4 regions of the Arthrobacter sp. UYNi723 genome follow, and region 3 is predicted to be linked to each of the others. Evidence: riboswitches for the same ligand, from Rfam matches in the RefSeq annotation. Region 3 holds a riboswitch; each other region holds the start of a gene.
The links. A riboswitch is a leader RNA that binds a small molecule or an ion and turns the genes downstream of it on or off. The one in region 3 is predicted to bind thiamine pyrophosphate.

Region 1 (7,285 bases), on a different contig from region 3:
GGTGGTGGTCACCGTCATTTAACTCACCGGCTGGGCGGTGGCTCCGAGCCGTGCCGCAGCCGCACTCACTGCCGCTGCAGCAGCGGCATCCCGCTCAGTGACCTCGCCGCCGGCGTCGTGGGACGTGTAGCGGAGATGGACCTTGTTGTAGCGCCACTCAAGGTCCGGATGGTGGTTCTGCTGTTCCGCGAGGCGTCCGACGGCGGCAATCAGCTCCAGTGCGGCGGCCGCCGTCGGCGTTTTATAGACAGTGACCAGCCCGCCCAGCCGGTACCTCCAGTCGGGCAGCGCCTCGAGGACGGCGTCGATCCGCTCCCTGGTGAGTTTGTGTTCCTTGCCGGCCACAGCGGCCTCCTTGGCTCGTCCGGTGAGCCGCCCCGGCAGGCCGAGGGCGCCAGGCCTGGAGAAAACGGCCTAGAGAAACTCTGCCCGGCCTTCCATGGCCGATGACGCCAGGGCGTGCTCGCGGCGCGGAATCCTGCCGGCCGCTTTCGCCAGCCTACCGGCGATGACGGCGTGTTTGAAGGCCTCCCCCATAAGTGCCGGGTTCTGCGCACGCGTGACTGCCGTGGCCAGCAGCACAGCATCACAGCCAAGCTCCATGGCCAGGGCGGCGTCGGATGCCGTGCCGATGCCGGCGTCCAGCACCACGGGCACCGAGGCGCGCGAGACGATCAGTTCGATGTTGTGTGGATTCAGGATTCCCAGGCCGGTGCCGATGGGAGCTCCGAGCGGCATGACCGCGGTGGCACCCAGGTTTTCCAGCCGCAGGGCCAGGACCGGGTCATCGTTGGTGTAGGCGAACACTTTGAAGCCCCGGTTTACAAGCTGTTCCGTAGCATCCACGAGCTCCACCGCGTCCGGCAGCAGGGTCTGTTCGTCGGCGATGACTTCCAGCTTGAGCCAGTCGGTTTCCAGCGCTTCGCGGGCCAGTTCCGCCGTCATGACCGCGTCCCGGGCGGTGAAGCAGCCTGCGGTGTTGGGCAGGATCCGGATCCCGTGGTTCACCAGGAGCTGGAAAAGGGAACCAGATTCGGCCGGCGAATAGCGCCGCATGGCCACCGTGGTCAGTTCGGTTCCGGACGCCAGCAGGGCAGCGCCCAGCCCGTCGAGGCTGGGGGCTCCCCCGGTGCCCATGATGAGGCGGGAGCCGAGCTCGACGCCGTCGATGACCAGCCGGTCAGTGTCCTCGGGCCGGTTCTGTGTGCTGATGTTGCTGGTTACTGTCATGGTGTCAGCCTCCCTGGACTGCTGTGACCAGTTCGACGTCGTCACCTTCGGCGAGCGCCGTGACGAACCACTGGCTGCGGGGTACTACTTCGGAGTTATGGGCGACGGCGACGCCGAGTTTCTGCCCGTCTGTCGCCTGGCCGTTGGCCGCGAGGGGACGGCCAGTGATCTGGCTGATGAGGGTGGTGATGGACGCGTCGTCCGCCACGGAATGGCGCGAGCCGTTGAGGGTGATGTTCATGCTGATTCCTTCTGTGTGTCGAGGTCCTTCGTGCTGCTGATGTCCTTACGCGGCGACTGTGTACCGGCTACGTGGTGCTTTCCTGAAAAGCGGGCCGGGCTGAGGGCCCCCCATCGGGGGTCCGACCGGCCGTCCAGCAGGTCCCGGCAGATGGCCGCCGCCGCCGGAGCAAGCAGCACTCCGTGGCGGAAAAATCCGGTGGCAACAATCAAACCGGCAATGTTCGCTGTGATCCCCGTCCTTGGTGCGGAAGCCCGTACGCGGCCGAGGAGAGGGGCGTTGTCCGGGGTCGCCGGCCTTGCCCGTGCCGTGCATTCCAGGAGTTCCAGCTCCGAGACGGCCGGCACCAGGACCTGGGCGTCACGCAGCAACTGGTACACGCCGCCGGCCGAGACAGCAGCGTCGCCCGTCCCGGCGAGCGCATCTTCTCGCTGCGTTGCCCCGATCACCACCGTGCCGTCCTGCCGGGGAACGATGTAGACCGGCACGCCATGGACCATTCCACGGACCGTCGAGGTGAGGAGCGGACGCAGGTGCCCCGGAACAGCAAGGCGCAGGATGTCACCGTAGACGGGCCGCAGGGGCAGGTGCAGTCCAACCGGGAGGCCATCCAGCGACCCCGCCTGCAATCCGTTGGCCACGATGGTCTCCCCGGCCCGGACACTTCCGCCGTGGGCGAGCCTCACCCCAGTGACGCGGCCGTCCTCCCAAAGAAGGGAAGCAGCCCGTTGGTCAACGGCGAATCCCCCGCGGGCACCTGCCACGGCCGTTCCTGCTCCCGGTTCGTGGACGGCCAGGACTTCCTGGAGGCACGCCACCAGTTTCCGTGGATCCACCTGGTGGTCGGCGGGGATGTCCAGGGCGCAGGATATGGCCGGGCTAAGCAGGGATTCCCTCGTCCTGGCCTCACGGACAGTCAGGGGTTCCACCACCAGGCCGCTGGCCTGCTGCACGGCCCGGAGGTCCATCAGCGCGCGGCGGTCCGCAGCGTCCGCACCGATGGCGAGCGTCGGCGTCGTCAGATATCCGGTATCGCCAGCCCCGGCCAGGGCGAGGTCCGCCGCAAAGGCAGGCCACAGGCCGGAGGATGCCAGCATCAGCTCAAGGAGGTCTTCCTCCTGGTAGTGCAGTTCGCTCACAGGGGCCAGCATGCCGGCGGCTGCCCAGCTGGCGCCGTTCCCGGGCGCGTCATCGATCAGCACGACGGAACGGCCGGATCGCCGGGCCTCCCAGGCTATGGCGTGGCCGATGACTCCGCCGCCGATGACGGCCACGTCGGCGTGCAGGACGGCCGGGCTGGCTGATGCGGTCTCGGGTGGGCTGCTTATTGCGGGGGGCATATGTTCCTTCCCTACGCCGGTACTAGCCGGATCAGGTCAAGCGGTCGGCTCTGACGCCCTCTCAGCCCGGCCGCTTTGTGACGGCTGCAACGGGCTCCCGCAGTACCCGCCCAGTTTAGGGGACTTAGGCTGGTTTCCATGAACGCGCAATCCTTCGCCGCTGCAGGCACGCCCTCCGCCCCCTCCGCCGCTCCCGAATCCTTGACCGGAACAGACCCCGCCGGCGGCATAAACACCGGCCTCCCGCACAGCGCCAGGCTGTACCTGTGCACCGACGCGCGCCGGGACCGCGGGGACTTTGGCGAGTTTGTGGACGCGGCGTTTGCCGGCGGCGTGGACATCATCCAGCTCCGGGACAAGGCGATCGAGGCGGCGGAGGAGCTGGAGCTGCTGGCCGTGCTTCAGGCCGCGGCCGAACGCCACGGAAAGCTGTGGTCCGTCAACGACCGTGCCGATATCGCGCTACTGTCCGGCGCCCCCGTCTTCCACATCGGGCAGAAAGACCTGCCGGTCGCTTCCGCCCGCACGCTCCTCGGCCCACCCGCAGCGATCGGCCTTTCCACGCACACCGCCGAGCAGATCGAAGGCGCCATCCGGCTGTCCGGTGGGCTGCCTGCCGAACACGGCCTGGACTACTTCTGCGTAGGACCGGTCTGGGCCACGCCCACCAAACCCGGCCGGGCCGCCGTCGGCCTTGACCTGGTGCGGTACGCGGCCGAAGCAGTCCGCGCTGCCGGTGGCACCCAGGCCACGCTGCCCTGGTTTGCCATCGGAGGCATCGACCTCGGCAACGTGGAGCAGGTGGTGGAGGCCGGCGCCGGCAGGATTGTTGTGGTGCGTGCCATCACCGAAGCCGCGGACCCTTCAGCGGCGGCCGCGGCACTCCTGGCGGCCCTGGACGCGGGCGCGTCCTGACAATCCCCCGCGTGGCGAACGGCCGGCGTGCACGATCCGTGGAAATCGGGCTAACCTGACTTTCGTGTCACATCATAGGTTGGCCCCCAAAGTCCACGAGCAGACCAACGACCTCGCGGCGGCGCTGAGCGCCCTGCGCACCGAGCTGGAACTGCCGGGGCCCTACCCGGCGGAGGCGGTCCGGGACGCGGAAGCGGCAGTGGCCGCACACGAGTTGCCGGGCGCTGACCTGACGGACGTGGACTTCCTCACCATCGATCCGGCGTCGTCCACTGACCTGGACCAGGCGCTGTTCATCGAGCGCGCGGGTACTGGCTACCGGGTGCTCTACGCCATCGCTGACGTGCCGTCCTTTGTCCGCCCCGGCGGCGGACTGGACGCGGAGACCCGGCGCCGCGGCCAGACGTTCTACGCCCCTGACGGCCGTATCCCGCTGCACCCGGAAGTCATCAGCGAAGGTGCCGGCAGCCTCCTGGCCGGACAGCTGTGTTCCGCCTACGTGTGGGAGTTCGGGCTGGACGACGCCGCGCAGGTCTCCACTGTGAGCGTCCAGAGGGCCACCATCCGCAGCCGTGCCAAGCTGAGCTACAAGGGGGTCCAGGCCGAATTCGACGCCGGGACGGCCGGTCCTGTCCTGCAGCTCCTGAAGGAAGTGGGGCTCAAGCGCGTTGAACTGGAGCGACAGCGCGGCGGCGCCAGCCTGAACATGCCGGAGCAGGAAATCGTGCAACTGCCCGACGGCGGCTACCGGATTGCCGCTGCACCGCAGCTGCCGGTGGAGGACTGGAACGCCCAGATCTCCCTGATGACGGGGATGGCGGCGGCAAACCTGATGTTGGCGGGAAAAGTGGGCATCCTGCGGACCATGCCCGCGCCGGATGAGCGCTCCCTGCGTCACTTCCGCCTCCAGACCGAGGCCTTGGGCAAGCCGTGGGACGGCAAGATCAGCTACGGCGAATACCTCCGCAGCCTTGATCCGACAGAGCCCCGGCAACTGGCCATCCTGCACTCCGCCGGTATGCTGTTCCGCGGCGCCAGCTACACGGCGTTCGACGGCACAGTCCCGGAAGACGCCATCCAGTCCGCCATCGGCGCCGCCTATGCCCACACCACAGCACCACTCCGACGCCTTATCGACCGCTTTGTCCTGGTGATCTGCGAAGCCCTGAGCAACGGCAAGCCAGTACCGGACTGGGCGCGGGAAGCCCTGCCGTCCCTGCCGGAGATCATGGCCGGATCCGACCAGCTGGCATCGCGGATGGAACGCATGGCGCTGGACACTGTGGAGGCCGCGCTCCTGGTCAACCATGTGGGCCAGGAATTCGATGCGATCGTGATCTCCGGCTCCAAGCCGCAGAAGGACAACGGCAACGGCAACGGGAAAAACGGCAACGGCACCAAGAACGGTGCCGCAAAAAACGGGAATGGCCCCTCGGGGATCATCCAGATCGCCAAACCCGCCGTGACGGCCCGGTGCGGCGGCGACCTGGAATCCGGCACCAAGGTGCGGGTCCGCCTGATCTCCTCCGATATCGCCGCCCGCGAGGTCCACTTTGAGTTGCTGGCCTGAATGATTTCCGCGCTGCCTGATCGGCCCAAAGCCGGGATTCAGGGTCCGTGCGGCTAGACTGAAGAAGTAGATATGGATGCCCGGTCGTTGATTTCCTTGATTTGAATTCAACAAGCCCGCCCCTACGCGATCTTGAGATGCACCCGTTGGTCACCAGTGCCAGCATTTTGATAGCCCGCGATCGGCTTCCACTGGATTTGCTTGCGCGCCAGAGCGTGCTCCGGAACGGCCACGTTGGCCGGCCCGTTGAGCAGGCAGCGCCAATGCCCAAATGAATAAGGAAACTCCCCTGTGAGTGAATTGCATACCCACCAGATCCTGACTGACGACTCCGGCATCGAGACGATCGAACCCGAAGAAACCATCATCTCGGACGAGAAGCCGCACGAGATCGAGGAGAAATCCTTCGCTGACTACAACGTCCGCGCCGACATCGTAGAGTCCCTCGCCGACGCCGGGATCACCCACCCCTTCCCCATCCAGGCCATGACCCTGCCGGTGGCGCTTTCGGGCCACGACATCATCGGGCAGGCCAAGACCGGCACCGGCAAAACCCTCGGCTTCGGCATTCCCGCGCTGCAGCGCGTGGTGGGTCCGGACGACGCCGGCTACGACAAGCTCGCCGTTCCGGGTGCACCTCAAGCCCTGGTCATCGTGCCGACGCGCGAGCTGGCCGTCCAGGTGGCCAATGATCTCCAGAACGCATCCCGCAAGCGGAACGCCCGCATCACCACCATCTACGGCGGCCGTGCCTACGAGCCCCAGGTGGAAGCCCTGCAGAACGGCGTCGAGGTGGTCGTCGGAACCCCCGGCCGCCTCATCGACCTCTACAAGCAGAAGCACCTCGTCCTCAAGAACGTCAAGATGGTCATCCTTGACGAGGCCGACGAAATGCTGGACCTCGGCTTCCTGCCGGACGTGGAAACCCTCATCGCCGGTACCCCTGCAGTCCGCCAGACCCTGCTGTTCTCCGCCACGATGCCGGGCCCTGTCATCGCCATGGCCCGCCGCTACATGACGCAGCCCACCCACATCCGGGCCGCTGATCCGGACGACGAGGGCCTCACCAAGCGCGACATCCGCCAGCTCATCTACCGTGCCCACAGCATGGACAAGATCGAAGTTGTGGCCCGCATCCTGCAGGCACGCGGACGCGGCCGGACCATCATCTTCACCAAAACCAAGCGCACCGCCGCGAAGGTTGCCGAGGAGCTTGTGGACCGTGGCTTCGCCGCCGCCGCCATCCACGGTGACCTTGGCCAGGGCGCCCGCGAGCAGGCGCTCCGTGCCTTCCGCAACAACAAGGTGGACGTCCTGGTGGCCACTGACGTCGCAGCCCGCGGCATCGACGTCGACGACGTCACGCACGTCATCAACTACCAGTGCGTTGAAGACGAAAAGATCTACCTGCACCGTGTGGGCCGCACCGGCCGCGCGGGCAACAAGGGCACAGCAGTGACCTTCGTTGACTGGGACGACATGCCGCGCTGGGGCCTGATCAACAAGGCCCTGGGGCTCAGCGTCCCGGAGCCCGTGGAAACGTACTCCTCCTCCCCGCACCTTTACGAAGAGCTGGATATTCCGGAAGGCACCAAGGGCCGCCTGCCCCGCAACAAGCGTGTGCTGGCCGGTGTCGACGCCGAGGTCCTCGAGGACCTGGGCGAGACCGGCAAAAAGAACACCCGCCCCAGCGGTGGCCGTGACAGCGGGCGAGACAGCAACCGCGACGCCGGCCGCTCCGGTGCTCGCGACAGCAGCAGCCGCCGCACCAGCGAGCCCGGCGGACGCTCCGGTGACCGCCGTCGTCGTACCTCTGATGCGGCGACCGCCGGCACCAGCCCCGCCCCCGAACCGGCTGCTGCGGCTCCGGCCGAAGGCGAAGTGGACCCCCGTGCCCGCCGCAGCCGGACCCGCACCCGCCGCCGCAACGGCGAAGTGGTGGCCGGTGCCGACAACGGCCCGCAGCAGCGCAGCACCGAGGCATAACAG
Region 2 (7,285 bases), on a different contig from region 3:
GCGGGCTTGGTATACACGGGGTATTCCAGCAGCCCGTCCGAATGCGACTCCTCCACCAGGGAATCAGGGTTGCCCACAACGCCTGGCAGCAGCCTGCCGATGGCTTCGACCATGGCCAAAACGGCCACTTCGCCGCCGTTCAGCACATAGTCACCAAGGCTCATGGGGCGCACCGTGAAGTGCTCTTCCGCCCACTCGATGACACGCTCATCGATGCCCTCATAGCGGCCGCAGGCAAAAACCAGCTGGTCCTCTTCTGCGAGCTCATGGGCCAGGGCCTGGTTGAAGCGCTCCCCTGCCGGCGACGGGACAATCAAAACCGGTTTGACGGGCTCGGCCGCCGTGGCCTCGGCGCCCCCTGCGGCTTCACCGGCTCCGGCGCCAGCAGCTGCGGCAACGGCAGCCAACGCCTGCGCCCAAGGCTCAGGCTTCATCACCATGCCGGCGCCGCCGCCGTACGGGGTGTCGTCCACTGAGCGGTGCTTGTCGGTGGTGAAATCACGCAGGTTATGGACGCGCAGGTCCAACAGGCCGTCCTGGCGGGCCTTGCCAATGAGCGAGAGCTCCAGGGGCGCCAGGTACTCCGGGAAGATACTGACGACGTCGATTCTCATCTACGCGTTTTCCTCCGCTTCACCGGGGCCGGCTTCGCCGTCGTTGACCTCAAAGAGACCGTCCGGCGGCGTCAGCAGGACGAAGCCATCGGCCACATTGACCTCCGGAACGATCTGCTGCACAAACGGGACAAGGATTTCCTTGCCGTCCGGCGTTTCAACCACGAGCAGGTCCTGGACGGGCAAGGTGTGCAGGGCAGCGATCTTGCCGACCACCTGCGACCCGACGCGCGCTTCGAGTCCTACCAGTTCGTGCTCGTACCAGCCTTCGTCGTCGTCCTCGTTTAGCTCTTCGGTTTCGATGAAAAGCTTGGCGCCGCGCAGGGTCTCTGCCTGGTTGCGGGTCTCGATTCCTTCGAATGCGAGGAGCAGGATGTCCTTGTTCCAGCGCGCACCCTCAACAATGAGCGGGCCGGCCGATGCAGGCTCCACCACAAACTCGGTACCGGGAACAAACCGGTCCCCCGGAGCGTCGGTCAGCACCTGGACCGTCACTTCGCCGCGGATTCCATGCGGTTTGCCGATTCGTGCCACCTGAAGCTGCATCTGTTCCTCTGTCTGTGATCGTGCCGGGATTGGGCGATGTGGTGAAAGCACTCCGGCCCCTCCACCGTTGCTGGTGGAAGGGCCGGAGCAAAAAACTGATGTTGCCGAGCGCTTAGCGGCGGCGGTCGGTGTCGACGACGTCGACCCTGACCGGCTCGCCGTCTGCCAGTGCCGCCACAACGGTGCGCAATGCCCGTGCTGTGCGGCCCTGGCGGCCGATCACCCGTCCCAGGTCATCCTGATGAACACGAACCTCGAGGGTGTCCCCGCGGCGGTTGTTCTTCGAGCTGACCTTGACATCTTCCGGCGAATCAACGATTCCCCGGACGAGGTGTTCGAGCGCTTCTGCCAGCAATCTACTCAGCCTCGGTGGTCTCTGCCTCGGCCGGGGCCTCGGCTGCGTCAGACTGCTTCGACTTCTTGGTGATGGCTTCCGGGATGATCACGGAACCCTTTTCCGGGGCAACAAAGGCAGCCTTCGGAGCTTTGGTCTTCAGGGTGCCTTCCTGGCCCGGCAGGCCCTTGAACTTCTGCCAGTCACCGGTGATCTTCAGGATCGCGGCAACCTGTTCGGACGGCTGTGCGCCGACGCCGAGCCAGTACTGGGCACGGTCCGTGTCCACCTCGATGTATGAGGGCTCTTCGGTGGGGTGGTACTTGCCGATCTCTTCGATGGCACGGCCGTCACGCTTGGAGCGTGCGTCCATGACGACGATGCGGTAGTACGGTGCGCGCATCTTGCCAAAGCGCTTAAGGCGAATCTTTACGGCCACTTTTGTGGTCACTCCTGTTTCAGAAAAGGGGTGAACCGACGTTCTGCACCCGTGGGGCGGGCCATACTTGAGGGTTCGAAGGACAGGATCCGGACGCGGAGAGAGGGGCCACGCAGATCGAGTACCTGTTTATTGTGCCAGATCAGCGTCCGGATTTCGACTTGACACGTCGGGATGGGGCAGCCGCGCGGACCCGGCGGGCCACGGCCGGCCTACGACGACCAGACATACACCCCTGTGCGTGCGGCGTCATCGACGGAGTTGGCCAGCTCAGCGAACTGCTGGACATACGTCCGGGCCTCGGCCACGCCGAACGGCATGTCATCCTGGGCGGCCCACTTTTCAGCGACGTCGTCCAGGACATTGCCTTCACCTTCAGTCTCGTAGCTGAGCAGATCCGCCAGCGCACGCACCATGGCCGGCGGAACCCCGAGGAGGGAATCACTGGCCACGTCAACCATGGCCAGTTCGTAGTCCGCGCCACCGGCGTGCACCGCAACACCGGCAAGATCGCCAAGCTGCTCGATTTCGAAATCGCTGATTCCGGGAATCCGCAGGGCCTGGCCCGCCGGGGAGCCGCCTGCATCCAGGACGTCCGCCCGCTTCAGCGCGGCATCGTGAGTGGAAACAAAAATTTCAGTGAAGCCCATGGGAACAGCCCTCATTCCGTCGACGGTGCGGCCTGGAAGGGCAGCAGCAAGTGCCGCCCCGGCCGTTCAGAATCAGCCTAGTACAAGGCAGGCCGCACATTTGGCGTCCGCACTCAGCGGACGGCGACACGGATACTGTTGCGCCACGGGTCCTCGAAGCGAAGCTCGGCGCCCGTGTGGTGCGAGGCTACACCGGCGACCTTCAGGCGGTCGGCGAGCGCTCCGACGTCATCCCCGGAAGGGACCTCGATGAGCACTTCGCCGAGGCCCAGGGTGTCCTTGCGGGGACCGGCTCCGCGGCTGTTCCAGACGTTCATGGCCATGTGGTGGTGATACCGGCCCGCGGAGACAAACAGCGCCTGCCCGTGCCAGCCGGCGGTCTTTTCGAAGCCCAGCGTGCCCACGTAGAAATCGTGCGCTGACTGGACGTCGCCCACCTGGAGGTGGACGTGGCCCACGCCGGCTTCGCTGGCCCGCTGGCCGGCCACGGATTCCTGGGTCAGGTGCTGCTCGAGGTAGCGCTGCGGCGGCAGTGCCAGGCTGTCCATCACTACATCCTTCCCGTTCCAGGACCAGTTTTCGCGGGGCCTGTCCCAGTACAGCTCGACGCCGTTGCCTTCGGGGTCATTGAAGTAGAAGGCCTCGCTGACGAGGTGGTCGGCGCTGCCCGTGAAGGACCGGGGTTCGTACTGGGCGGCGGTGGCTACCGTGGCCGCCAGCGACGCCTGGTCGCCAAAGAGCAGTGCGGTGTGGAACAGCCCGGCCTCTCCCCTGCCAGGCAGATTCAAGGACGGGGCGGCCGCGAGATGCACCAGCGGGCGTTGAAGGCGGCCAAGATAGACGCCGCCGTCCTGTTCTGCGACGACCTCCAGGCCGAGCGCACGATGGTAGTAGTCGGTCATCAGCTTCACGTCGCCCACCTTGAGCATTACGGTGCCCATGGAGAGGTCGGCAGGAAGGAGATCCCGGCTGGTGGCTTCTGCAGTCATTTGAAAACTCCCGGTCCGTTGGCCTTCGGATGAAAGCGGCTATGGTTCTAATTTACTTGAAGCTTCAATTTAATTCAAGTGGCGGAGCAGACTGATTGCGACCGCTTTCCCGTGATTGCTGTCACCAGTCCACCCTCGGCCTGTGGTAGCTTCGACTTGACCACACGGGAGCCCTTGCACGGGCTGAGATCGGGCCGACGCAGCCTGCGACCGTTGAACCTGTCCGGGTAATGCCGGCGAAGGAAGTGAGTATTCATTGAATACACAAGAAACACAGCTGATCCCCGTCCAAAATGAAACCGACGTGGATCAAACGCTCCAGCCTGAAACCCAGTCGCTGAAGTCCCACTCGCTGGCGTTTATCACCGATGAGGCCACCGGGATCCGGGTTCCCGTGACGGAGATCGCGCTGGAACCGTCGCCGAACGGCGAGGCGAACGGGCCTTTCCGGACCTACCGCACGGCCGGTCCGGGCAGCGATCCTGTGGTGGGCCTCAACCCGTTCCGCTCGGAGTGGATCGCCGCCCGCGGCGATACCGAGCCCTACAGCGGACGGGAACGGAACCTGCTCGACGACGGCAAGTCGGCGGTGCGCCGAGGCGCAGCCTCCGCAGAGTGGAAGGGTGCACAGCCGGTGCCCCGCCGCGCCGTCGACGGCCGGACCGTCACCCAGATGCACTACGCGCGGCAGGGTGTCATCACCCCCGAGATGCAGTTCGTTGCCCTCCGCGAGAACTGCGACGTGGAACTGGTCCGCAGCGAAGTGGCGGCCGGACGGGCCATCATCCCCAACAACATCAACCACCCGGAATCCGAACCGATGATCATCGGCAAGGCCTTCCTGGTGAAGATTAACGCGAACATCGGTAACTCCGCGGTGACCAGCTCCATTGCCGAGGAAGTGGACAAACTCCAGTGGGCCACCCAGTGGGGCGCCGACACCGTGATGGACCTGTCCACCGGCGATGACATCCACACCACCCGCGAATGGCTCATCCGCAACGCCCCCGTGCCCATCGGTACAGTGCCGATATACCAGGCGCTGGAGAAGGTCAACGGCGAGGCCAATGCTCTGACCTGGGAAATTTTCCGGGACACGGTCATTGAGCAGTGCGAGCAGGGCGTGGACTACATGACCATCCACGCCGGTGTGCTGCTGCGTTACGTGCCGCTGACGGCCAACCGCGTCACCGGCATCGTCTCCCGGGGCGGTGCGATCATGGCGGGCTGGTGCCTGGCCCACCACCAGGAGAATTTCCTGTACACGCACTTCGACGACCTGTGCGAGATCTTCGCCAAGTACGACGTCGCGTTCTCCCTGGGCGACGGACTGCGCCCGGGAGCGACGGCGGACGCCAACGACGCGGCCCAGTTCGCCGAGCTCGACACCCTGGCTGAACTGACCCAGCGGGCGTGGGAATTCGATGTGCAGGTCATGGTGGAAGGTCCCGGGCACGTCCCGTTCCACCTGGTGCGGGAGAACGTGGAACGCCAGCAGGAACTCTGCAAGGGCGCCCCGTTCTACACACTCGGGCCGCTGGTCACGGACATCGCCCCGGGCTATGACCACATCACGTCCGCCATCGGCGCCACCGAAATCGCCCGGTACGGCACGGCCATGCTTTGTTACGTCACGCCCAAGGAACACCTTGGCCTCCCGAACAAGGACGACGTGAAGACCGGCGTGATCACCTACAAGATCGCCGCCCATGCAGCCGACCTCGCCAAGGGCCACCCCGGCGCCCATGAACGTGATGATGCCCTGTCCAAGGCCCGGTTCGAGTTCCGCTGGCGCGACCAGTTCGCGCTGTCCCTGGACCCGGTCACGGCGGAGGCCTTCCATGACGAGACGCTGCCCGCCGAACCGGCCAAAACCGCCCACTTCTGCTCCATGTGCGGCCCGAAGTTCTGCTCCATGAAGATCAGCCAGGACATTAGGGACGAATACGGTTCCGCCGATTCGCAGGCGGCCATCGCCGAAGCCTACAGCGGGATGCGCGAAAAGAGTGCGGAGTTCCTGGCCGCCGGCGGGAAGGTCTATCTCCCCGAGCTTCGGATCCCAGCCGGGAGCTGACGGCTCAGGAAGCCTGAACTGAGCGTGACCTGCCGACGTCGGCGATGAAGGACCGGATGGCACGGTCACCTTCGGCTGAGTCCTGGGGCCGGTGTCCTCCCGCAGCAGTGCGGTGCAGGGCACCGGTTTCCTGCAGATATCCAGCGATCTCTTCATAGAGCGGTTCCCACCCACCCGTCAGGACCATGGTGGGGACGCCCGGAACAATATGGAGTTGGGCCTCCCACGACGGCGCCTGCAACCGGAGCCGGCGCGCCGACCGTTTTTCCTCCGGCGTGGCGGGCTCCTGCAGGTCCGCCGCGAACATTCTCCGGACGAACTCCCGCTGGAAGTCTTCATCGCTGAGTTGGTGCCGGACGTCGAACAGCGGTTGCATCAGGGCCATGTAGGCAGACGTGGCCGGCAGTTCGGCGGTCAGGGACAAACATGCCGGTTCAACCAGCGTGAGGGAAAACACCAGATCGGGGCGTTCGACGGCGGCCATCATGGCCGCAATGGCGCCCTCGGCGTGGGCGACGACATGGCCCCCGGCGGCCCCGCGGCCGTCATCCGCAAGTGAGCGCAGGATGATGGCGGTGTCTTCAGCGAACGAGGACTCCACGGGTTCAGCCACCGGATCAAAGCCGTGCCGTCGCAGGAAGAGGGCGTCGTACGTCAGCGCCATTCCGTGCTGACGCAGCCACGCCGCCGCACCGAAAGGTCCGGCGCCGTGCACGAACACTACGCGCTGTTTGAACATGACCCAACCCTATTCCACGGTGCAGACATCCCAATTGGGTAGCAGTCAATGTCGTTATGAGTGCTCAAAAAGACACCTGCTGCTACCCAGTCGGGAGGGTGGTTACTTGCCGAGGAACTTGTCGAATCCCTTGGGCAGGTTCAACTGCGAAGGGTCGAAGTCGCCGCCCTGTTGGCCGAACGCTGCCCCCGTGGGGAGAGCCTTCGCCGCGCCGGCCCGCCGGGCCTCGGCATCCTTGAGCTCCTGGGCAGCCTTGGCAGGGTTGCCTGAGCGGGCCTTCTTCTTCGGGGCGTTCTTGCCGCCCTTCCGCGCACCGCCGGGGCCGCCCATGCCGGGCATCCCTGGCATTCCCGGCATACCGCCGCCCTGGGCCATCTTCTTCATCATCTTCTGGGCCTGGCCGAAGCGCTCCAGCAGGCCGTTGACCTCGGAGACATGCACGCCTGAACCTCTGGCGATGCGTGCCCGGCGGGAGCCGTTGATGATCTTCGGGGCGACGCGTTCGTGCGGCGTCATGGAACGGACGATCGCTTCGACCCGGTCGATCTCGCGCTCGTCAAAGTTCTCCAGCTGCTCGCGGATGTTCTGCGCTCCGGGCATCATCATGAGCATCTTCTTCATGGAGCCCATGTTGCGGATCTGCTGCATCTGGGAGAGGAAGTCGTCCAGGGTGAAGTCTTCCTGGTCGGCGAATTTCTTCGCCATCCGGGCGGCTTCGTCCTTGTCCCAGTTCTTCTCGGCCTGCTCAATCAGGGTGAGGACGTCACCCATGTCCAGGATGCGGGAGGCCATGCGGTCCGGGTGGAACAGCTCAAAGTCATCCACGCCTTCGCCGGTGGAGGCGAACATAACCGGCTTACCGGTGACCGACGCAACCGACAGTGCGGCACCGCCGCGGGC
Region 3 (7,285 bases):
ATCATCTACCGCACGTGGGTCCTGGCGCGCCAGGATGAGATCCAGGACGACGTCGAGGACCTCCGCGTCGCCGAGACGCCTAGGTTCGACGCCGAGGACGATGCCCCGATTCCGGCCGAGACTTCCGAGTTTCCCCTGACGATGCTTGGCAGCGACGGGAGCTCCGTCTCGGACCACGCCTCGACGTCGGACGGCCCGGATGAGGCCGGTTCCGTCACGGCCGGTGCCAAGGAGATTCCTGCCGCGGATGCCGCCGCTGAAGAGCAACCCGGCTCGCGGAACGTAACCCCTGGTCCCGAAGGAGGTGTGAAGTGAACATCGCAAGCTTTGCCCCGCTCGCCGTCGTACTTCCCATCCTCGGTGCCGCCCTGGCCTTCCTGCTGATCCGGCACTCCAGCGCCCAGCGCGCAGTGAGCATCGCCGTGCTGTCCCTGACGCTCCTGCTGGAGTGCCTGCTGCTGGCCTCCGTGTGGGACGGCGGAACCGCCGCCGTGAACATCGGTGGCTGGCTGCCGCCGTGGGGCATCACGATGGTGGTGGACCAGTTCTCGTCCCTCATGCTCGTGGTGTCCTCCGCTATCAGCCTCGCGGTGCTGGTCTACGCCACCGGGCAGGGCATGGCCGACGGCGACCAGGACGCACCGGTGTCGATCTTCCACCCCACCTACCTGATCCTGGTGGCCGGCGTGTCCAACGCGTTCCTGTCCGGGGACCTGTTCAACCTGTACGTCGGCTTCGAGATCCTGCTTACGGCAAGCTACGTACTGATGACACTTGGCGGAACCGGCCCCCGCATCCGCGCTGGCGTCACCTACGTGGTGGTTTCCGTGGTGTCTTCGGTGCTGTTCCTGATCTCCATCGCCATGGTCTACGGCGCCACCGGAACCGTGAACATGGCCGACCTCGCCATCAAGCTCGCGGACCTGGACGAGGGAACCCAGACCCTGCTGCACGTGATGCTGCTGGTGGCCTTCGGCATCAAGGCGGCCGTGTTCCCGCTCTCGTTCTGGCTGCCCGACTCCTACCCCACGGCGCCGGCGCCGGTCACTGCCGTGTTCGCCGGACTGCTGACCAAAGTCGGCGTGTACGCAATGGTGCGCACTGAAACCCTGCTCTTCCCCGGGGACAGCCTGAACACTCCGCTGATGGTGGCGGCGCTGCTGACCATGGTGGTGGGAATCCTTGGCGCCCTGGCCCAGAGCGACATCAAACGTCTGTTGTCCTTCACCCTGGTGAGCCACATCGGCTACATGGTGTTCGGCCTGGCCATGTCCTCGGTGGCCGGGCTGGGCGCCGCCGTGTTCTACGTGGCCCACCACATCACCATCCAGACGAGCCTCTTCCTGGTCACGGGCCTGATCGAACGCCGCGGCGGCAGCTCCTCCGTGGACCGGCTGGCAGGTCTGGCCAAGCTGTCACCCATCCTGGCCCTGCTCTTCTTTATCCCCGCCATGAACTTGGCCGGAATCCCGCCGTTCTCCGGGTTCCTGGGCAAGGTGGGGCTCATCCAGGCGGGCATCGAACTGGGCACGCCCCTGGCCTACACCCTGGTGATCGGCGGCGTGGTCACCAGCCTCCTGACTTTGCTGGCCGTTGCGAGGGTCTGGAACCGCGCGTTCTGGCGCAAGCCCTCGGACGCTGAGCACCCGGACCCGGTCCTGCTGGCCGAGCTTAAGGACTCTGATACCGGCAGCCGGGCCGGCCGCAAGAACGTCACGCTGCTGCCCCGAACCATGGTGGGCTCAACCTTGGGCCTGGTGATCCTGGGCGTGTCACTCACGGTCTTCGCGGGCCCGCTGTTCACCGTCTCGGACCAGGCCGCCCACGAAATGCTGGACAGGTCCGCCTACATCCAGGCCGTACTGGGCGAGGACACGCAAGTTCCCCCGCTGGCCCTGAAAGACGGAGGGGGCAAATGAGCCGCCGCCGGATTTCCCTGCGCCAGGAACTGCCCCTGCTGGTATGGCTGGTGATTGTCTGGGCTGCCCTGTGGCAGGACTTCAGCCCCGGCAACCTGCTCTTCGGCGCGTTGCTGGCCGTGCTCGTGGCCCGGATGTTCTACCTGCCGCCGGTGGAACTCAGCGGCCGCTTCAACATTCTGCACGCCGTGCCATTTGCCCTGCGTTTCCTGGGCAGGGTGGCGGCTGCCAGCATCGAGGTCATGTATCTGGCGGCTGTCCGCGGCCCGAAGGTGATCAACGCCGTCGTCGCAGTCCCGTTGCGAAGCCATCAGGACCTGATGGTCACCGCCACCGGGCACGTGATTTCGCTGATCCCGGGCTCCCTGGTGGTGGAAGTGGACCGGTCAACGTCCACCCTGTACCTCCACGCGCTCAACGTCAGCAGCCCGGATGAGGTGGAGAACCTGCGCAAGGAAGTCCGCTCCATCGAAGCGGGCCTGATCAGGATCATGGGCACCCGCGAAGAACTCGAAGCAATCCGGCAGGAGGCCGCAGCATGATGCAGACCGTCCTGGCTGTCACGGCAGTCATTCTTTCGCTGGCAGCGGCAGGCGCCATCATCAGGATCTCCCGCGGCCCGTCGCTGCTGGACAGGGTCCTGGCCTCCGACGTCCTGCTCGCGATCCTCGGCGCTGCCCTGTGCATCGATATGGCCGTCAACCGGCACCTGAACAACCTGATGCTGCTGGTGGCGCTGTCCGTGGCTGGCTTCATCGGTTCGGTGACCGTTGCGCGCTTCGTGGCCGACCGGCGGGAGCAAGCCAATGAGTCCTGAGGCCAGCGTGGTTGATAACGTCATCGATACTGTGTCGGCGGTGTTCCTGGTGGTGGGTGCCCTTATGTCGCTCGCCGCCGCCGTGGGCCTGCTCCGCTTCCCGGATCTGCTGAGCCGGATGCACGCGGCCACCAAGCCCCAGGTGCTGGGCCTGTTCCTGCTCCTGGCGGCCATCGGCCTGCAGCTGCGCACCTGGTGGGTGTGGCCGGTGCTGCTGGTGGCCTGGATTTTCCAGCTGCTGACCGTGCCGGTTTCCGCCCATATGGTGGGCCGCGCCGGTTACCGGACCAAACACCTGCACCGCGAGCTGCTCAGCTCCGATGAACTCGAAGCCGTGGTTCAGAAGGCGGCGCAGTCCGCCCGGGATGAGTCATCCCGGGATGACGAGTCCGATGGCGGCCGGCGGGACTGAGCGTCACGCGCAGCCCCCAGCGTCCCGTGTAGGTTTTTTGTCCAGATAATCGTATATCTCGGCCGGTTCGGGCCGATTATCTGGACGAAAACTCCGGGGTGGTGATGCGGCTAGACGATGTCCTGGGACTTGGCGAAGCGGGTGATGGCCCGCTGCGTGCCACGGTTGGCGAGCACCTGGATGATAGTGCTGACCGAGGCCGAAATGAGCGCGAACGTCAGCGCCGAGCGAAGGCTCGTGGGGGTGTCTTCATCCCTGCCGGTCGGGGGCTTCCGGCCGGTGGACTTTTCCCATACGGTATTGACCATCTTGGTGCCGACGAATCCGGCGCCGAGGCTGATTGCAGTGCCGAGCAGCTTGATGAACAGGTTCATTCGTTGAACTCCTTGTGAGCGGATCCGGGACTGCCTTAGCCTAACCCGGCCGCATCGACTCCAGAATCTCCCGCAAGGCCTCCACCACGAGATCATGGTCCTGCTGCTGGGGCAGGCCCGAGACCGTCACTGTGGCCACTGCACCCACGCCGGTGACGTAGACCGGGAAGCAGCCGCCATGCGGGGCGTAGGTGGACTCATCGAACCAGCCGTGGTCCTCGATCCGGCCGCCGTGCAGCCGGCCGCGGAGGCCCACCAACAACGACGGGATCTCATACCTGGCGGCGGTGCGCTGCTTCGCCCGGATCCAGCGCTCGTTGTCCGGGGTGGCGCCGTCCAGGGCCACGTGGAAAAGGACCTGGTCACCCTTGGTGATGTCGATCGCGATGGGCAGCTTTCGGCTCTTGCCCAACTCCACCAGGAGCAGCCCGAGGTTGAGGGAGTCGTCCTTGCTGAAATGCGGAAACTGCAGCTCGTTGATCTCGGCTTCGATCCGAGCAATCAGGGCCTCAAGCAGCCCCGCCGGCTGGGGCACCGTCGAATCGGGATTGAACGCAGTCACAGTCGGATTGTTGGCAGTCATGGCCCACAATCTACCCCGCCCGCGGTGTAAACTGGATCACGCCCATCAGGGCAGATTTATTACGACAGGGGAGCGCCGCCGTCGGACATCACTGGCATTGCCAGGGAACCGCAGGTGGGCGCTGAGAGTGCGGACAGCCGCAGACCCTCGAACCTGATCCGGTTAGTACCGGCGCAAGGGAGTCGAGTTCTCGAAGTGTCCGGAAACGGCGGCAGCGCCGCACGCCGGGGCACTTTCCCCTCCTGTTCCTCAGGAGGACCGAATGACAACTGCAGCATTCAAAAAGACCGGCAACACCTGGCGCGTTGTGGACATCGTGGTGGCGGCGCTCATCGCCATCACCGGCGGCGTGATCTTCTGGGCCTGGTCCCAGGGCGCCGGCATCGTCTCCGCCCCCATGAACGCCGTTTACCCCCCGCTGACCGGCCTGATCGCCGGCGGCTGGATGATCCCGGCAGTGCTGGGGATGCTCATCATCCGCAAACCCGGCGCGGCGCTCTTCTGCGAAGCGGTGGCCGCCACCGGCGAACTCATCATGGGCTCGCAGTACGGCGCCACGGTGCTGATCTCCGGACTCCTCCAGGGCCTGGGCGCCGAACTGGTGTTCTTCCTGCTGGTGTACGGCAACTTCCGGTTCAAGTCCTTCCTGCACCAGAAGTACAACCTCATCGCCGCACTGCTGGCCGGTGCCGGGGCGGGCCTGTTCTGCGGCCTCAATGACTCCTTCCTGCCGTGGGGCTGGAACATCGCCTACGAGCCCGGCGACAAGCTCGCGTACATCGTGTTCTGCACCATCTCCGGCGCGGTCATTGCGGGTGCGCTGTCCTGGATCGCCACCCGCGGCCTGGCCAAGACCGGCGTGCTGAGCTCGTTCGCGTCCCGGAAGGCAGCGTCGGAGCCCGTCTTCAACTGATGACCGCTTCCGACGCCGGCGCCTCCGCAGTGCGCCCCGCCGCGGTATCCGCCCGTGGCTGGGGCTGGCGGCATTCCGGACGTTCCGCGCCCGCCGTCCACGGGCTCGACCTCGACATCGCTCCCGGCGAGCGGGTGCTGCTGCTGGGCCCGTCGGGCGCGGGCAAGTCAACGCTGCTGCACGCGCTCGCGGGGGTGCTTGGGGATGAAGGGGACGACGCCGATGAGACCGGTTCGCTGCTGATCGACGGTGTGGTGCCTCGCGGGCAGCGCGGCCGCTCCGGCCTGATGCAGCAGGACCCCGAAACGCAGGTGGTCCTCTCCCGCTTGGGTGACGACGTCGCCTTCGGCGCCGAGAACCTCGCCGTGCCGCGGGACGAGATCTGGCGGCGCGTCCACGAGGCGCTCGACGACGTCGGGCTGCGAAGTGCCGGGGGCGGCGGTTTGAACGCCGACGGCGGCGCTGGTGCCGGCGGGCTCCCGCTGGACCACCCGACGTCGGCCCTGTCCGGCGGGCAGAAGCAGCGCCTGGCGCTGGCCGGGATCCTCGCAATGCGGCCCGGGCTGATCCTGCTGGATGAGCCCACCGCAAACCTCGATCCCGCCGGCGTGCTGGAAGTCCGCGACGCCGTGGGCCGCTGCCTGGACAAAACCGGAGCCACACTCGTTGTGGTGGAACACCGCGTGTCCGTCTGGAAGGACCTGGTGGACCGGATTGTGGTGCTCCAGCCGGGCTCGGTTGCGGGCTCCGCTGGAAGTTCCGCCGCCACGTCCGCAGTCCTGCTGGACGGGCCGCCGGACCAGGTGCTTGCGGAGGCACGGGACATGCTGATCGGCGCGGGCGTCTGGGTGCCGGGCTATGTTCCGGCAACCCGTCGCCGCGTGTCCGCAGGCTCCGGTGACCTGCTGCTGGCTGCCGAGGACCTGGCCGTCTCCCGCGAGCGTCCGAGGCGCCGCGGCTTCCGGACCATCCCGCCCGTGCCGGTGCAGCAGGGCATTACCGCCCAGGTCCGTTCCGGCCAGGCACTCACCGTCACGGGGCCCAACGGCGCCGGCAAGTCAACGTTTGCGCTGACGCTCGCCGGGCTTCTGGCGCCGGTGGCGGGGAAGGTGTCCGCCGCCGTCGAGCTTTCCGAGGGGGCCGGGATCGATCCCTTCAAATGGAAAGCCAACCAGCTGATTTCTCGCATCGGAACCGTGTTCCAGGAGCCCGAGCACCAGTTCGTCACCGGCCGCGTGCTGGACGAACTGATGTTCGGCCCGCGGCATCTGGGCCATGGCGAGGAGCGGGTTGATGAACTGCTGGAACGGCTGCGCCTGACGCACCTGGTGGACGCCAATCCGTACACACTGTCCGGCGGCGAAAAGCGGCGCCTCTCGGTGGCCACTGTCCTCGCGGCCCACCCTCGTGTGCTGGTCCTCGACGAGCCGACCTTCGGCCAGGATGCCAACACCTGGGCCGAGCTCGCATCGTTCCTCTCAGAATTGCTCGACGCCGGGACCTCCGTGGTTTCCGTGACCCACGACCAGGAATTCAGCGCCGTTCTGGGCGGGGCTGAACTGCGGCTTGGCCCGGCCTCGCGCGGCGGCGCCCGCCAGGAAGCAGGTGCGGCATGAGGGGTGCCCTGACCCTCCGCGACAACCACGCGCTGCTGACGCGCGCCAACCCGCTGGCCAAGTTCGCCGTCGTCTTCTTCATCACCCTGGTGCTGGCGCTCTCCATCGACTGGGTGTCTGCCACCACCGCGCTCGTGGCGGAACTGGCACTCTTTCCGCTGGCCGGCCTCACCCTTCGCCTGCTGTGGCAACGGGGCTGGCCGCTCATCATCGCGGCAGCCCTGGGCGGCTGGAGCACGGCGATCGTCGCGGCGGACAGCGGCGCTGTACTGCTCGACGTCGGGATCTGGTCCATCAGCGAAGGTTCCCTGCAGCTGGGAATCGGTTTTATGCTGCGCGGCCTCGCGATAGCCCTGCCGGCGATCCTGCTCATGACCTGCACAGATCCGACCGACCTCGCCGATGCACTGGCCCAGAAGGCCCGGCTGCCGCACCGTTTTGTCCTTGGCACGCTGGCCGCGATGCGGCTGGTAGGGCTCATGGCCGAGGAATGGCAGACCATCGGCATGGCGCGGCGGGCCCGCGGCGTGGGCTCGCAGGGCAGCCCGCTGCAACGGCTGCGGGCCACCCTCGGGCAGAGCTTCGGGCTCCTGGTCCAGGCCATCCGCCGCGCGTCCCGGCTGGCCATCACCATGGAAGCGCGCGGTTTCG
Region 4 (7,285 bases), on a different contig from region 3:
AACGTGAACAACTTCACGGTCATATCCGCGGCCCAGCGCCTTGCCCAGCTCCTTGGTGGACCGTCCCAGCATCTGGGGCAGTTCCGCGGCGGAATAGTTGACCAGGCCGCGGGCAATGACGGTGCCGTCGGCACTGACGATTTCGACGGCGTCGCCCGCCTCAAAATCGCCGTCCACCGCGGAGATGCCGGCCGGAAGCAGCGAAGTGCGGCGGTGGCGCACTGCCTTGACGGCGCCGTCGTCGAGAATCAGCCTGCCATGCACGGAGGCAAGGTGCTCAAGCCACAGCAGCCGGACCGGCTTGCGGGCGCCATTGACCTTGAACCAGGTGCCAACGTCCTCGCCGGCCAGGGCGGCGGCAGCGTTGGCGGTGGACGTGACCAGGGCATGGATCCCTGAACCGGCCGCGATGGTGGCGGCTTCCACTTTGGTGGTCATGCCGCCGGTTCCGACGCCGGCTTTGCCTGCCTTGCCGATGGTGACGCCGTCGAGGTCATGCGGACCTTCCACGAGCGGAATCCGCTTGGCACCGTGCGACGGCGGACCGTCATACAGGGAGTCGACGTCGGAGAGCAGCACCAGCGCGTCGGCGCGGACCAGGTGGGCCACCAGGGCCGCAAGGCGGTCGTTGTCACCGAAACGGATCTCGTGCGTGGCCACGGTGTCGTTTTCGTTGACCACCGGAACGACGCCAAGGTTGAGGAGCCGGTCCAGGGCACGGAAGGCGTTGGTGTGCTGGCTCCGGCGCATCAGGTCATCGGCGGTGAGCAGCACCTGGCTGACGGTCACGCCATGGGCACCGAACGCCTGGGTGTAACGGGCCATGAGCAGTCCCTGGCCCACGCTGGCCGCAGCCTGCTGCGTAGCCAGGTCCCGTGGCCGCTTGGCGAGACCCAGCGGTGCCAGGCCGGCCGCGATGGCGCCGGAAGACACCAGGATGATCTCCGTCCCGGAGTTCCGCTTGGCTGCCAGCGCATCAGCGAGGGCGGTCAGCGATTCTTCCGAGATGCCGCCCTTGATGCTGGTCAGCGACGATGAGCCGACCTTAACAACAATCCTGCGGGCATCCGAGAGCACACTACGGTCCGCGGCGCGCTTCCGCGGGACCGCGGAGACGGAGCTACTGGTCATCTTCTGCGCCCAGTCCACTCTCCTTGAGCGGCGTGGCAGCGCGGCGGCTGCTGACCGATTCGGTCCAGATCCCGGCCTTGCGCTCGGCTTCGAGCTCGGCGCGGGCGGCGGCCTTGGCATCCTTGCGTTCCTGCTGCTCGTCACGCTTCTGGCCACGGGTGGGGCGGTCGCCGACGTCCGCGAAACGGATATCCGTGCCACGCGGTGATGCGAGCATTTCGGCTCCGGCCATCATGGTGGGCTCCCAGTCGAAGACGACGCCGTCGTCCTCGCCGACCACGACTGCGTCGCCCGGCTTGGCGCCCTGCTTGAACAGTTCGTTTTCGACGCCGAGCTTGGCCAGACGGTCGGCGAGGTAGCCGATGGCTTCCTCGTTGGTGAAGTCGGTCTGCTTGACCCAGCGGACAGGCTTGTCGCCCAGGACGCGGAAGAGCGGTTCGAGGTTCTTTTCCTCGCGGCGGATCTTGAAGCCGGACTCGTTGACGGCGCGGGGCCGCAGGATGGGCGGCTGGACCTTGGGCGGGGCGGCCGCGAGGGCGGCACGGGCGGCCTGGACGATTTCCGCCATGGCGAAGCCCAGCTGGCGGAGACCCTCGTGGCTGGTGGCCGAGATCTCGAAGACCCGGTAGCCGCGTGACTCGAGTTCGGGGCGGACGAATTCAGCCATGTCCTTGCCGTCCGGGAGGTCCACCTTGTTCAGTGCGACCAGGCGCGGACGGTGGTTCAGCGGAACCACTTCGCCGTCGGCACCCGCGTAGCTCATGTCTACGGAGTACTTGTCCAGTTCGGCCTCGATGATGGCCAGGTCTGCCAGTGGGTCGCGGTCCGATTCCAGCGTGCCGCAGTCGAGCACGTGTACCAGGGCGGCGCAACGCTCCACGTGGCGCAGGAAGTGGTGGCCAAGGCCCTTGCCTTCGCTGGCGCCCTCGATGAGGCCCGGAACGTCTGCAATGGTGAAGCGGACATCGCCGGACTGGACAACACCCAGGTTCGGGATCAGCGTGGTGAAGGGGTAGTCGGCGATCTTGGGCCGCGCGGCGGACATGGCCGCGATCAGGCTGGATTTGCCGGCAGAGGGGAAACCCACCAGCGCGATGTCGGCGATGGACTTCAGTTCCAGCACAATGTCACGGGCGTCACCCTCGATGCCCAGCAGGGCGAAGCCCGGGGCACGGCGCTTCTGCGAGGACAGCGATGCGTTACCCAGGCCGCCCTGGCCGCCTGCGGCCGCCACGTATTCTGCGCCTTCGCCGACCAGGTCTGCCAGGACGGTGCCGTCCTTGGATTTGACCACGGTGCCGTCGGGCACGGGCAGGATGAGGGTCTCGCCGCTCTTGCCGCCGCGCCAGTCGCCCATGCCGGACCCGCCGTTGGTGGCGTGGCGGTGCGGGGAGTGGTGGTAGTCGAGCAGGGTAGTGGTCTGGTGGTCAACGCGCAGGATTACGTTGCCGCCGTCGCCGCCGTTACCGCCGTCGGGTCCGCCCAGTGGGATGAACTTCTCCCGGTGGACAGAGACACAGCCGTGGCCGCCGGTACCGCCGGATACGTGCAGTACTACCCGGTCTACAAAGCTCGCCACGTGGATCTCCTCAGTGCTGTTTCCTGGACGCCCAAGGGCGCCAAGACGATTGTAATGCGGTTAAAAGAACAGTGGAGCGGACCAAAATGGCCCGCTCCACCGCTTCAGAACTATTTGTTACTCTGCAGCTGCAGCAGCAACGATGTTGACAACGCGGCGACCGCGGCGGGTGCCGAACTGGACGGCTCCCGGAGCCAGTGCGAACAGTGTGTCGTCGCCGCCACGTCCAACGCCGGCGCCCGGGTGGAAGTGGGTGCCACGCTGGCGGACGATGATCTCGCCTGCGGAAACTACCTGGCCGCCGAAGCGCTTGACGCCGAGGTACTGGGCGTTGGAGTCACGACCGTTGCGAGTGGAACTCGCGCCTTTTTTATGTGCCATTTGAAATGCCTGCCTTTAAATTCTGGGGAATCTGCTGAAGAACCTGAACAGTAACGAAGAGTTACTTGATACCCGTGATCTTGACCTTGGTCAATTCCTGACGGTGACCCTGGCGCTTCTTGTAACCGGTCTTGTTCTTGAACTTCTGGATGACGATCTTCGGACCACGGAGGTCTTCGAGGATCTCAGCCGTAACCGTTACCTTGGCCAGGTCCGCAGCAGCAGAGGTGACTTTGTCACCGTCTACCAGGAGCAGTGCGGGCAACTCAAAGGTGCTGCCGGCTCCACCGGGGACGCGGTTCAGGGTAACGAAGTCTCCAACGGAAACCTTCTCTTGGCGGCCGCCTGCGCGGACAATCGCGTACACCACTTGGGAACTCACTTCTCTCGACGTTTATTACTAAATTTGCGTGCTGAACCCTGTTCCATAATTGGCTGGGTTCTCGCTGTGCCTCAACGCCGTGGGGTCGTAACCCAAGTGTTGGCGTAAGCACCGAAGATCTAGAATACGCTAATTTTGCCTTCGGCCGCAAATGAGGCTGGTTACGGCAGGTTGTCTGTGATAGGACCCACAAGCAGGTACTGCACTGACAATCCAAAACCGTGCCTGACTATCGTACAGGCCGCACGGGCCGTAGCCTGTCAGGAATGAATTCGCGGCGCGTCGAAGAATTCCACCTCGAACCGGCACGACTGCCTGAAAGCCACGAGCATTGCCGCCCGTTCATCCGCGGATGCACTCCGGCCGGCGTCGTCAGCCAAGGCGATCGCCTCGCGGGTGGCCTGGGCGAAGTCCTCGTCAGCATAGGCCCGAAGCCAGTCGGCATAAGGATGTACTGCCGGTGCACCCGCAGCCACGAACTCCGCGTGGAGGGTCTGTCCCACTTCGGCATACAACCAGAAGCACGGCAGTACAGCCGCCACGAGGACCGCGTAGCTGCCGGAGGCCGAGGCCGCCAGCAGGTGGTCCACATAGGACTTGGTGACAGGTCCAAGGACTGAGTCCACAGTCCTGGTGCTTAGCCACGTGCGGTGTAGTTCGGACTCGACCTCTAGGCATTGCTGGGCCGACTTTGCCCAGAACAGCTGGGCGGCTTCCGTGGGCGCCAGCGCGCTGGCCCGGGCGAGGACCCGCGAATAGCCGTTGAGGTAGATGGCGTCCTGGGCGAGGTAATAGGCGAACTGTTCCTCAGCCAATGTGCCGGCCGCCAGGTCGCGGATGAAATCCAGCCCGTAGATGGCTGCAAGATCCGGCTCCGACGCCCGGCGCAGCGTCTGCGCGAACTCGCCGGCTGCCGGAACCTGTTGCATGTGGTGGAAGTGGTTGATGGGGCCGTTGCCCGCGCCCACCTCAAGTTGGTCAGCGGCCTGCAGCGCGCCCACCAGCCAGGGCTTCACTTGCCGTAATGCGGCTTCCCAGTCCCCCAGCCGGGCGTGAGCCGTGGCCATGGCCGATGACAGCGAGCAGCCGGTGCCGTGGCTGTTGCGGGTGGGGATCCTGTCCCCCATTACCTCCACCACCTCCTGGGCGAGGAGCCCGGCAGCGTTGACCAGGGCATCCGGGCACGCACCGCCGTCGAGATGGCCGCCCTTGACCAGGACGGTGGCACCGGTCGCGGCGGACAACCGCTGCCCCTGCCCGAGCGCGTCGTGCCATTCCCTCGCCTGCGGCTCCCCCACCAGGATGGCCAGTTCGGCCAGGTTGGGGGTGATCAGGTCCGCGAGCGGGAGCAGCTCCCGCAGGGCCGCCTCGGCAGACTCCTGCAGCAGCCGGTCGCCGCTCGTGGCCACCATCACCGGATCAAGAACGACGACGGCGGGACGCACCATTTCCAGCCAGTCGCGGACCACGCCTATCACCGCAGCGTCGCCCAGCATGCCGATCTTGACCGCGTCGATGGTGATGTCATCGCTGATGGCATCGAGCTGCTGGCCCAGGAAGGACGCAGGCGGGACGTGAACCGCCTGGACCCCCTGGGTGTTTTGGACCGTCAGCGCGGTGATGGCCGCCATGCCGTAGCCGCCAAGGGCAGCAATGCTTTTGAGGTCGGCCTGGACGCCCGCGCCCCCTGAAGGGTCCGATCCGGCAATGGACAGCACCCGCGGAACGTCACGCAGCATCTGGACCGCAGAAGAGCGGCCTGGTGCGGGCCGGACCTCAGCCCGGGTTGCTGTGGTTTCCGGCAGAGCCGCCACGGGTGTTGCAGGGGGAAGGACAGAAGTTGAAGCCAAAGGAGACATCCCTTCGCCGGTGCTAACCGGACAGGTTCAACGGGTGTGGATCTCAGCCGGCTCTCTGCGCGGCACCCCGTGTCAGTCACCAGCCTAGCGTTCCTCGCGACTTAACGCCGGACGCCCGGACGCAGCCTGTGATTCACAGGCACGTCCGGGCGCCGTTGTATTGGCTTGCCCTACTGCTTGGTCAGAGCTCCGAGGCCGGAACTCCTACGCCCAGGATGATGGGCGCGTTGGCGGCAACCGGTTTGTCAGCCACAGGAGCCTTGACGGGCTCCGGCGCCTTGGCGGCGTGGGTGTGTCCGGCGGCAGCCGCCGGAGCGGCTTCGTGATGCTCTACGGACGTGGCGTTGGCTGCGCCCTGGGCACGGCTGGCACTCCGGTTCCGCCGGGGACGGCGGGCGCGGGGCTCCTCGGTGTGGTCGGAGTAATCCTTCTCCGCCGCGGCTGGCTGCTGCTGGCGGGCAGGTTCGGCCGCCCGGCTTTCAGTTGCTTGGACTGCCGACGGCGTGCTTTCCGCTACAGGAGCCGGCTCACCAAGGTGGGCGAAGGCCTCCGCGAGGCGGTCCAGTGTCAGGGCAGGTGCGTGCGGCTGGTCATCGTGGTGCGCAACGAACGGAAGCACCACCTGCTCGCCGCCGAATGTCAGCACTGCGGCCGGGCGGCCGTTGGAGTCTGTTTCGGACTGCCCAACCGGAGCCGGCACCGGAGCCGCAGGCTGCCGGCCCGCGGCAGCTGATGCGTGAGCCACCTCGTCGTCGTGCAGGTGCGCAGCGTGGGCTGCGGCCGCAATGTTCGCAAGCGCTGCCCGCGTGGCCTCCGCCTTCGCATGGCGCTCGGCGTCACTGGGTTCCGGGTGGATCTGCACCGGAGCTGCCGGTGCCATTTCCAGCGGCTGGCCGCCCCGTCCGCGGCGGCGCTTCCGGTCAGTGCGGCCACCCGGCTGGCTGTCCGGGCGCTGGCTGTCAGTCCGCACGCTATCGGTGCGCTGGGCTTCGGGGCGGCTGTCAACCCGCTGCAGGTGGTGCTCCGCGGCTACGATGTTGGCTCGGCGGTGTTCCACGGGGTCGTCGTGGGTGACAATTCCGCGGCCTGCACAGGTTTCACACTGCTCCCCGAAGACTTCCAGGAGCCCGGTGCCCATGCGCTTGCGCGTCATCTGCACGAGGCCCAGCGAGGTCACTTCGGCCACCTGGTGCTTGGTCCGGTCGCGGCCCAGGCATTCCACCATGCGGCGGAGGACCAGGTCGCGGTTGGATTCGAGGACCATGTCGATGAAGTCGATGACGATGATGCCGCCGATGTCGCGGAGCCGGAGCTGCCGGACCACTTCTTCAGCTGCCTCGAGGTTGTTCTTGGTGACGGTTTCCTCGAGGTTGCCGCCGCTGCCGGTGAACTTGCCGGTATTGACGTCCACCACGGTCATGGCTTCGGTGCGGTCGATGACCAGCGAGCCGCCCGAAGGCAGGAAGACCTTGCGTTCCAGGGCCTTGTGGATCTGCTCATCGATCCGCCACGCAGCGAAGATGTCCTGGTCCTTGGTCCACTTTTCCAGGCGGCCCACGAGGTCCGGGGCCACGTAGGTGACGTAGGCCTCGATGGTGTCCCAGGCCTCTTCACCGGAGACGATCAGCTTGGAGAAGTCCTCGTTGAAGACGTCACGGACCACCTTGATGGTGAGGTCAGGTTCGCCGTAGAGCAGTTCCGGCGCGAGGATCTTGGTGGACGTGGACTGGCTTTCGATGCCCTCCCACTGCGCGCGCAGCCGGTTGATGTCGTGCGTGAGCTCCTCTTCCGAGGCGCCCTCGGCAGCGGTGCGGACGATGACGCCTGCGTGCTCCGGGAGGCGGTCCTTGAGGATGCGCTTGAGGCGGTTGCGCTCGACGTCGGGCAGTTTGCGGGAGATTCCGGTCATGGAGCCGCCGGGCACATAGACCAGGTAGCGGCCGGGCAGCGAGA

Region 1: another riboswitch for thiamine pyrophosphate. It lies ahead of thiO (glycine oxidase ThiO); the one in region 3 lies ahead of ACVWY0_RS05020 (ECF transporter S component).
Region 2: another riboswitch for thiamine pyrophosphate. It lies ahead of thiC (phosphomethylpyrimidine synthase ThiC); the one in region 3 lies ahead of ACVWY0_RS05020 (ECF transporter S component).
Region 4: another riboswitch for thiamine pyrophosphate. It lies ahead of thiD (bifunctional hydroxymethylpyrimidine kinase/phosphomethylpyrimidine kinase); the one in region 3 lies ahead of ACVWY0_RS05020 (ECF transporter S component).

The regions. Positions count from the first base shown of each region.
Region 1 is NZ_JBSRZM010000001.1:42,417-49,701, reverse strand. Features, by position in the region: gene ACVWY0_RS00250 (4a-hydroxytetrahydrobiopterin dehydratase) at 19-345, opposite strand; gene ACVWY0_RS00245 (thiazole synthase) at 415-1,230, opposite strand; gene thiS (sulfur carrier protein ThiS) at 1,235-1,471, opposite strand; gene thiO (glycine oxidase ThiO) at 1,468-2,811, opposite strand; TPP riboswitch at 2,802-2,922, opposite strand; gene thiE (thiamine phosphate synthase) at 2,950-3,726, shown strand; gene ACVWY0_RS00225 (RNB domain-containing ribonuclease) at 3,791-5,296, shown strand; gene ACVWY0_RS00220 (DEAD/DEAH box helicase) at 5,588-7,282, shown strand.
Region 2 is NZ_JBSRZM010000001.1:374,427-381,711, reverse strand. Features, by position in the region: gene trmD (tRNA (guanosine(37)-N1)-methyltransferase TrmD) at 1-614, opposite strand, end outside; gene rimM (ribosome maturation factor RimM) at 615-1,160, opposite strand; gene ACVWY0_RS01730 (RNA-binding protein) at 1,273-1,515, opposite strand; gene rpsP (30S ribosomal protein S16) at 1,517-1,933, opposite strand; gene ACVWY0_RS01720 (hypothetical protein) at 2,146-2,583, opposite strand; gene ACVWY0_RS01715 (VOC family protein) at 2,697-3,572, opposite strand; TPP riboswitch at 3,727-3,834, shown strand; gene thiC (phosphomethylpyrimidine synthase ThiC) at 3,877-5,646, shown strand; gene ACVWY0_RS01705 (alpha/beta hydrolase) at 5,651-6,385, opposite strand; gene ffh (signal recognition particle protein) at 6,488-7,285, opposite strand, start outside.
Region 3 is NZ_JBSRZM010000004.1:167,260-174,544, reverse strand. Features, by position in the region: gene ACVWY0_RS05055 (Na(+)/H(+) antiporter subunit C) at 1-315, shown strand, start outside; gene ACVWY0_RS05050 (Na+/H+ antiporter subunit D) at 312-1,919, shown strand; gene ACVWY0_RS05045 (Na+/H+ antiporter subunit E) at 1,916-2,461, shown strand; gene ACVWY0_RS05040 (MrpF/PhaF family protein) at 2,458-2,736, shown strand; gene mnhG (monovalent cation/H(+) antiporter subunit G) at 2,726-3,148, shown strand; gene ACVWY0_RS05030 (DUF4235 domain-containing protein) at 3,259-3,522, opposite strand; gene ACVWY0_RS05025 (heme-degrading domain-containing protein) at 3,563-4,105, opposite strand; TPP riboswitch at 4,162-4,303, shown strand; gene ACVWY0_RS05020 (ECF transporter S component) at 4,368-5,018, shown strand; gene ACVWY0_RS05015 (ABC transporter ATP-binding protein) at 5,018-6,634, shown strand; gene ACVWY0_RS05010 (energy-coupling factor transporter transmembrane component T family protein) at 6,631-7,285, shown strand, end outside.
Region 4 is NZ_JBSRZM010000011.1:95,694-102,978, forward strand. Features, by position in the region: gene proB (glutamate 5-kinase) at 1-1,131, opposite strand, end outside; gene obgE (GTPase ObgE) at 1,121-2,710, opposite strand; gene rpmA (50S ribosomal protein L27) at 2,828-3,091, opposite strand; gene rplU (50S ribosomal protein L21) at 3,153-3,461, opposite strand; gene thiD (bifunctional hydroxymethylpyrimidine kinase/phosphomethylpyrimidine kinase) at 3,734-5,332, opposite strand; TPP riboswitch at 5,315-5,412, opposite strand; gene ACVWY0_RS10795 (Rne/Rng family ribonuclease) at 5,514-7,285, opposite strand, start outside.